One region of the Sulfitobacter mediterraneus genome, then DNA from elsewhere that is predicted to be linked to it. Evidence: riboswitches for the same ligand, from Rfam matches in the RefSeq annotation. Region 1 holds a riboswitch; the other holds the start of a gene.

Region 1 (3,450 bases):
CAAAATTGCTGGTGATGATGTGCAGATTGTGGCCGGCCATCGGATCAGCGGTCAATTCCATCGCAACCGTTGGCGCATTTGCGGCAGGCAGGTCGATGGGCGTGTCATGCATCATTTCGTGGTCACTGCCGCTGCCGTGCCCCATAGCTGCATGATCCATCGCGCCGCCATGGGCGGACGGGTCAGCATGGTCATGGCCGTCAAATGTGACGCCGTTTCCGGCGGCAATCGAGAAACCCAGACCGCCACCGAAAACGAGACCTATGACAAAAAGAGAAAGCGTGCGGCTCATGTCACTGTTGCCCTTCGCGCTGCCAGAAATACGCCGCAAAAGCACCCAGCATGACCCACGCCGCCAAGCCAACGCCCAATGCACGGGCGGCAAACAAGGCACCGATTTCGGTTGGAACCGGTCCGGAGAAGCTGTCAGGTTCCGGTGCACCGACCAGGTGAGGCGCGGCCAACAGGGCTGCAGCGATCAAGATCATGACCGGCGAGCGCCCGAATGCGATCAACCAAAGAGCAACCGCCGCGGCGCCCACGGTCGCGAACCACCAGATTTGACGCGCGGTCACGTCAGCGGCAGCAACCCCCGGCACCTCGGGGGCAAGCGAAAAGCCAGGGGCAAGATGGAAAGCGACAAAACCGGCGACCCCCCAGAGGATTCCCCAACGGGCCGTGATGGGCGTGCCGCGCTCTTCGGCAAAGCTCATCGCGCCGATCAAGATCAGCGCGTAGCCGGTATAGGTGAGCATCGTGAAGATCACGCTGAGGCCATCGCGCATCAGGTCAAATCCCGGCAGTTCCGGATGGGCGCTGACGGCTTCGGCACCAAAGTGAACGAGATCGCCGCCTTCATAGAGTTCGGCATGCAAAAGAACAGGCTGTACAAAAACAAGCTGTAGAAGACCGGTCAAAAGACCGGCCGCGGCACCGGCAAAAACGGCGCTGATGATAAAGCGGGACAACATAGGAACCTAAATCCTTGTGGTAGAGCGCCTGTGGCGCGAGATGCGGGATATAAAAAAGCGGTTGCCATAACGCAAAGAAAGCAGCCGCTGAACGGCCGCCACTCCAAGCAATCAGAATACGGAAACGCCAAAAACCCCGCGAAGGGAAGACTATCTCAACGGCTCACCCAACAAGGTGAGGCCGCAGAAAACCTGAACGCAATCGCGTTTAGTGGCAGGGAAAGCCTGTGGCGTGGCGGACATCATGTGCCGCATCGTGCAGGGCAGCTGCCTGAACGTGGCCGGTCAGGGTGATCAGTGCCACACCCAGTGCCACTGCGAAAACCGCAGGAACAAAACGGGATGTGCTGATTGCGCGTGTCTTGGTTGTTGTTGTCATCTTCTTTTTCTCCTTACCGTCACACCCGACGGCATATTGCGTTTCATTTGCTTGGCAGGTCTCCTGGCTCGCGGGTCGTGGCCTTTGCCCGCCTTCCCCGTCCGAGGACGAGTGGCATGTTGGGCGCAGGCTCACCGCTTACAGTCGCGGGGGCGGCTTCGGCTTCGGATCGCGGAGGATCCTTACTGAATTCCCTGTTCGGTTCCACGCCCAGATTGGACGCGCTTCGGAACACCAAGCCCGGCGAATGTCGCATTTGACCAGATCGTTGGCAAGGTAGATTTGCGACAAGCCAACAGCCTAAAACGCATCTTTGCTGGCCTTATCGGTGGAATGTGCAGATAAATCTCTCCACGGGCACTGCGCCACGCGAATCGTGCCCGCCAGAACGGAGCCCTATGCACCTCAGCCGAACGACCCTCGCGATATGTTATTCGTTGATCGCGCTTGTCCTTTTCGATTCCATGGGATTGATCATCAAATACCTGTCCGGCCCCTATGGTGCGGCGGAACTTTCGGCATATCGCAACCTCTTTGGCCTGATCCCCGCCGCGATTGCGCTATGGTCCTCAAGAGCATGGCATCAAGCCGGGCGGCGTTGGCATCTGCGGCAATGGAAACTGGCCTTGTTTCGCGGGTTTGTTCTGACCTTTGCGCAGTATTTCTTCTATCTTTCCCTCGGGTTGCTCAGCTTTGCCACCGCATCGACCATCACTTACGCCAATGCGTTGTTCATGGTCGCACTCGCGGCCGTTTTGTTGGGTGAGAAGGTTGGGCCGGTGCGGTGGGCGGCCGTTCTGGTGGGTTTTGTCGGTGTGATTTTGGTGGTCGGCCCAGGGCGCGATACCTTTACCCCAGCCGCACTTTTGCCCTTGGCGGCGGCGGTCTGTTATGCGCTCACCGGCGTCACAGCACGGATGATGGACGCAGATGTGCCAACGGGTTTGATCAACCTTTATTCATCGGCATTGGCGGCAATCGGGGCGCTTTTGCTTGCGGTGCTGACAACGGGTTTTTCGCCGCTCAGAGACACCGGTGACCTGATCTGGATCGGCGGGATGGGCGCCTTTGGCGGTACCGCCGTTTTGTTGCTGATCGCCGCCTACCGCATGGCCGAACAAAGCGATCTGGCCCCGTTCAGCTATTTCGGTATCCCCATCGCTTTTGTCTTTGGCTGGGCGTTCTTTGATGAGACCCCATGGGGCGAACTTTTCCCCGGGGCGTTGTTGATCATCGTCGGCGGGTTGCTGATCATCTGGCGCGAACGGCGGTTGAGGCAGGCGGAAGGGGATTAAACCACCACATCCTCTGCCGCCTGATCGCCAACGCCAAAAACGCGCTTGTATCGGTCGATCTGGTCTTGCGGTCCCATGGCCTTGTTCGGGTTGTCCGACAGTTTGACCGTGGGATGCCCATTGGCCGACACCGCCTTGCAGACCAGCGAGAACGGCGCAAGCGCGTCATTGGGCACCAGGCCCCGAAAATCATTGGTCAACAGCGTACCCCAGCCGAATGATACTTTCACCTTGTCCGCAAATTGCGCGTGCAGGGTGCGGATCTTGTCCACGTCCAATCCGTCCGAAAAGATCACCCGTTTCTCCAAGGGGTCTTCACCGCGTGACTTCCACCAATCAATCGCCGTTTGCGCGCCGGTTGCCGGATCGCCGCTGTCGATGCGGATGCCGGTCCAGCCCGCAAGCCAATCTGGCGCATTGTCGAGAAAACCCTTGGTGCCGTAGGTATCAGGCAAGATAATCCGCAGGTTGCCTTCATGCTCATCATGCCAATCGGACAGAACGTCATACGGTGCTTGGGCCAGCGCGGCGTCATCTTTGGCCAAGGCCGCGTAGACCATAGGCAGCTCATGGGCATTGGTGCCGATCGCCTCAACTTCGCGGCTTTTGGCAATCTTGCAGTTTGACGTGCCGGTGAACGCATCTCCAAGACCTTCGTGCATGGCCTGCACACACCAGTCCTGCCATAGATAGGAATGCCGGCGCCGCGTGCCAAAATCGGCAATCGACAGATCAGGAATATCGCGCAGAACCTCGATCTTTTCCCAAACGCGGGTCATGGAACGGGCATAAAGCACCTGCAGTT
Region 2 (3,450 bases), 760 kb from region 1:
GGGGCCATCAGACCCAGCATCAGCTGGTTGAACATACCCTGATACCCGGTCCATGGCGCATAGGGATCGGGCGCCTCGACGACAAATTTCACTTCCAGCCCCGGTGCGCGGCTGGCCATCTGCTCAAGCCGCTCACGAAAAATGATTTCCGAAGGCACGCGGGCGCAATTGATGAACACGGCATCCAGATCCGTGCCTTCATCCCACAAACAGGTGGTCATCGACATCATCGGGGTGATGCCGGAGCCTGCCGAAATGAACAGATATTTGTCGGCCTTGCTGTCCGCATTGGTGAAAAGACCCGCCGGACCAAACGCCTTGAGCCGCACGCCGGGCTTGAGGTTATCGAGCATCCAGCGTGTGCCGATGCTGTCGCTCTGCGCTTTGGCGGTGATGGTGATGGACCGGGGCCGCGAGGGCGAAGACGAGATCGTATAGGTCCGGTGCACCGTGCCGCCCGGCACAGGAAGTTCAAGCGTCAGAAACTGCCCCGGTTGATAGTCAAACAGCGCACCAGATGGCGCACGAAAGGTAAAGCTGGCCACATTCGGCATTTCCGGAATGACCGAAACGCACTCCAGCATTTCATCATCGGTCCATGTCCCGCGCATGGGTTTGTTGCTCATATCGTTCATTACGCCTACTCCGCCGCAAGTGAATTAGGGGCGAGCCGCGCGGACAGGGTCCCGCAGTACCAATCGACAAACTGCGCAACGCCGGATTCCTGCGTGGGCGAATAGGGACCGGGTGTATAGGCCGGCGAATTGATACCCTTTTGATTGTCTTCGACAACGCGGCGGTCTTCGTCATTGGTGGCCATCCAGACCTCGGTCAAACGTTTCAGGTCATAATCCACGCCCTCAACCGCATCTTTGTGAACCAGCCATTTGGTGGTGACTTCGGTTTCCGTCGGGCTCACGGGTGTTACACGAAAGATGATGGAATGATCCGGCAGGAAATGGTTCCACGTCGAGGGATAGTGGAACTTCAGCAAGGTGCCAGCATCATCAAATGGCACGCGGCCCAACCAGCGGCGCACGGCGGTTTTCCCATCCAGAGTATAGCTTTTGGCGCCTTCTTTCAGTGGCATCCGCGCAAGCCGGTATTGGCCGCCTGCGTCCAGCTGGAAATCCGACCGGATGCCCGCTGCTTCACAACGTTGGAAATGCGCGGCCAAGGCGGGTGGCGTGTCGCCAGCTTCAATTCCAGTGACAGATGGATCATCGGGGAAGGTTCGGCACAGCGAGGGATGGTTGCCACCGCAATGGTAGCACTCGCGGTTGTTTTCCCAGACCAGCTTCCAATTGCCATTCTCGATGATCGAACTTTCGAACGCCACCTTGGCATTGCCCAGATCATGGGGTTCCAGATAAGGTGCGGCCAGTTCTGCAAAACTGTCAAAATCGGGCGCTTCGTCCCCCAGACAGATGTAAACCAGCCCAGCCAGCTCGCGGCAGTGCACCGACTTCAAACGATGTTTGGAAGGGTCAAAGTCCGGTCCCATGTCACGCGCCCATAGAAGTGAACCGTCCAGCTCATAGGTCCATTGATGATAAGGGCAGACCAGCTTTGGCGCGTTGCCTTTGGCGGCGGTACAAATCACCGACCCACGGTGGCGGCAGGAGTTGTGGAACGCGCGAATCTGGCCATCCGCACCGCGAACGATGATGACGCGATAGGCACCAACGGTGTGGGTGATATAGCTGCCGGGCTTTTCCAACTCACAGGCCGCGACCGCAAACAACCAATCACGGTAGAAGATCGTTTCAAGATCGGTCTGAAACACCGCCGGATCATTGTAGAACGGTTGCTCCAACGCGTAACCGATCTGGCGTCCCGCAAGCAATGCATTGATATCGTTGTTCATCTTGTGCTTCCCGGCCGCTGGGCGCGGCGTTGCTGGAGCGATCGGCAGCACAGCGCGGGGGTGGGCGCCACAAGGAGGACGTGCACCCAAGCCAGCGCCTGCACCGCCGCCCGCGGATTGACGTTTTGCAAGGCTGGTTTCCGGGCTTGGAAGGTGCCAATGGCACGGTCGCATCGCCTTCCCGAGGTCCTCTCTCAGTGGCGTTTGGTTGCGACCTTCCCTTCCTTACCGTTGCGGGGGCAGCGCCGGATTTGCACCAGCTTCCCAATTCTCCGCCTCCCCCAAGGTTTGAGAAAAGCAGCACCTTACAAGCTGCAAATAATCCGGCCCTAAGCAGTCAGTCGTTTCAAATTGCGACCAATCGAGCGCCCGAAAAGACACTCAGGCAGATGTGGCAGATTCTGAGAAAACCCCACTTGATCAAGAGCGACGAAGAGCGAATCCACACCAGATCTTGTGTGCAGCAAGGCACGATCCCCACATCTAGAGGTGGGCTAAAACAGGAACGTCACTTTGCCGATCAAGCAGCGACACGCCCGGGTCGTCGATCCCCAAAGTTGGTCGGTGAATGACAATTTGCCTGCGGCAGGCAAAGGATTCTCCGAGAAGCGATGCACCCCTTGAACGAGCCGGCACATTGGAATCAGGCGGCAAGCATTTTGTCCCCTGCGAAGGATGCAAGCCAATCAGACGAAGGTTCCGGGAAGGCGAATTTGGATGAAATGATTGACGAATTACAAATATGGCTCTTTCTATACCGTCGAATATTTTCCTTAATAGACTGTTATTAGGGAAAAATTTTTCAAACACTTTGATCAACATATAAAAATCCTGAAAAATTGATTGACGTCCATCATTTTACAACACAACCTATCCCGCACGGTCATCAAGCCTTCGGTGATTGGAGGAGGTCCAATGAAAAATCCGACGCTCCATGACGTCGCGCGGCTGGCTGGTGTCAGCTCTGCGACCGCTGATCGCGTATTGAACCGGCGTGGAAACGTGGCAGAGAAATCTGTCCGAAAGATCGAAGAGGCCGTCGCGCAGTTGGGCTATGTGCGCAATATTGCTGCCGCCAACCTATCCAGAAAACGCGGGTATCACCTGGCGTTTGTGCTGCCGCGCCGTTCGCACGCTTTTTTTGGCCGCATGCATGAACAACTGCAAAAGGCGGCACTGCATCTTAAATCCGCCCGCGTCGCCATTGACGTAATTGAATTTGAGGCTTTTGACGCTCACGCGTTGGAGGTCGCCGTCTCAGGGCTGTCGGAAACGGGTTACGACGGCGTTGCCTTTGTCGGACTGGGCCAGAGAACCGCGCTCATGCCATTGGTGGCATTGCGCAACTCGGGCGTAAAGGTCGTCTCACTGGTCTCTGACGGCCCTCAAGATTGCCGTGATCATTACATCGGCATTGACAATAAAAAGGCCGGGCGCACCGCCGCACGTCTGGTTGGTATGGGCCACGGTGGCAAAGCAGGCCGCGTGATTGTCACCGCTGGTTCGCTGGATGCGCGCGACCATTCCGACCGGATCGAAGGGTTCACAGCGGTGCTGGAACAGGATTTTCCGAGCATCGAAAT

The links. Region 1 has a riboswitch for cobalamin ahead of JNX03_RS14215 (CbtB domain-containing protein). Riboswitches for the same ligand answer to the same signal wherever they lie in the genome.
Region 2: another riboswitch for cobalamin. It lies ahead of JNX03_RS10340 (aromatic ring-hydroxylating oxygenase subunit alpha); the one in region 1 lies ahead of JNX03_RS14215 (CbtB domain-containing protein).

Annotation. Positions count from the first base shown of each region.
Region 1 covers NZ_CP069004.1:2,873,131-2,876,580, reverse strand. The annotation lists gene JNX03_RS14225 (hypothetical protein) at 1-292, opposite strand, end outside; gene JNX03_RS14220 (CbtA family protein) at 294-971, opposite strand; gene JNX03_RS14215 (CbtB domain-containing protein) at 1,180-1,350, opposite strand; cobalamin riboswitch at 1,387-1,604, opposite strand; gene JNX03_RS14210 (DMT family transporter) at 1,749-2,645, shown strand; gene pncB (nicotinate phosphoribosyltransferase) at 2,642-3,450, opposite strand, start outside.
Region 2 covers NZ_CP069004.1:2,111,421-2,114,870, forward strand. The annotation lists gene JNX03_RS10335 (hybrid-cluster NAD(P)-dependent oxidoreductase) at 1-635, opposite strand, end outside; gene JNX03_RS10340 (aromatic ring-hydroxylating oxygenase subunit alpha) at 641-1,867, opposite strand; cobalamin riboswitch at 1,982-2,190, opposite strand; gene JNX03_RS10345 (hypothetical protein) at 2,351-2,689, opposite strand; gene JNX03_RS10350 (LacI family DNA-binding transcriptional regulator) at 2,783-3,450, shown strand, end outside.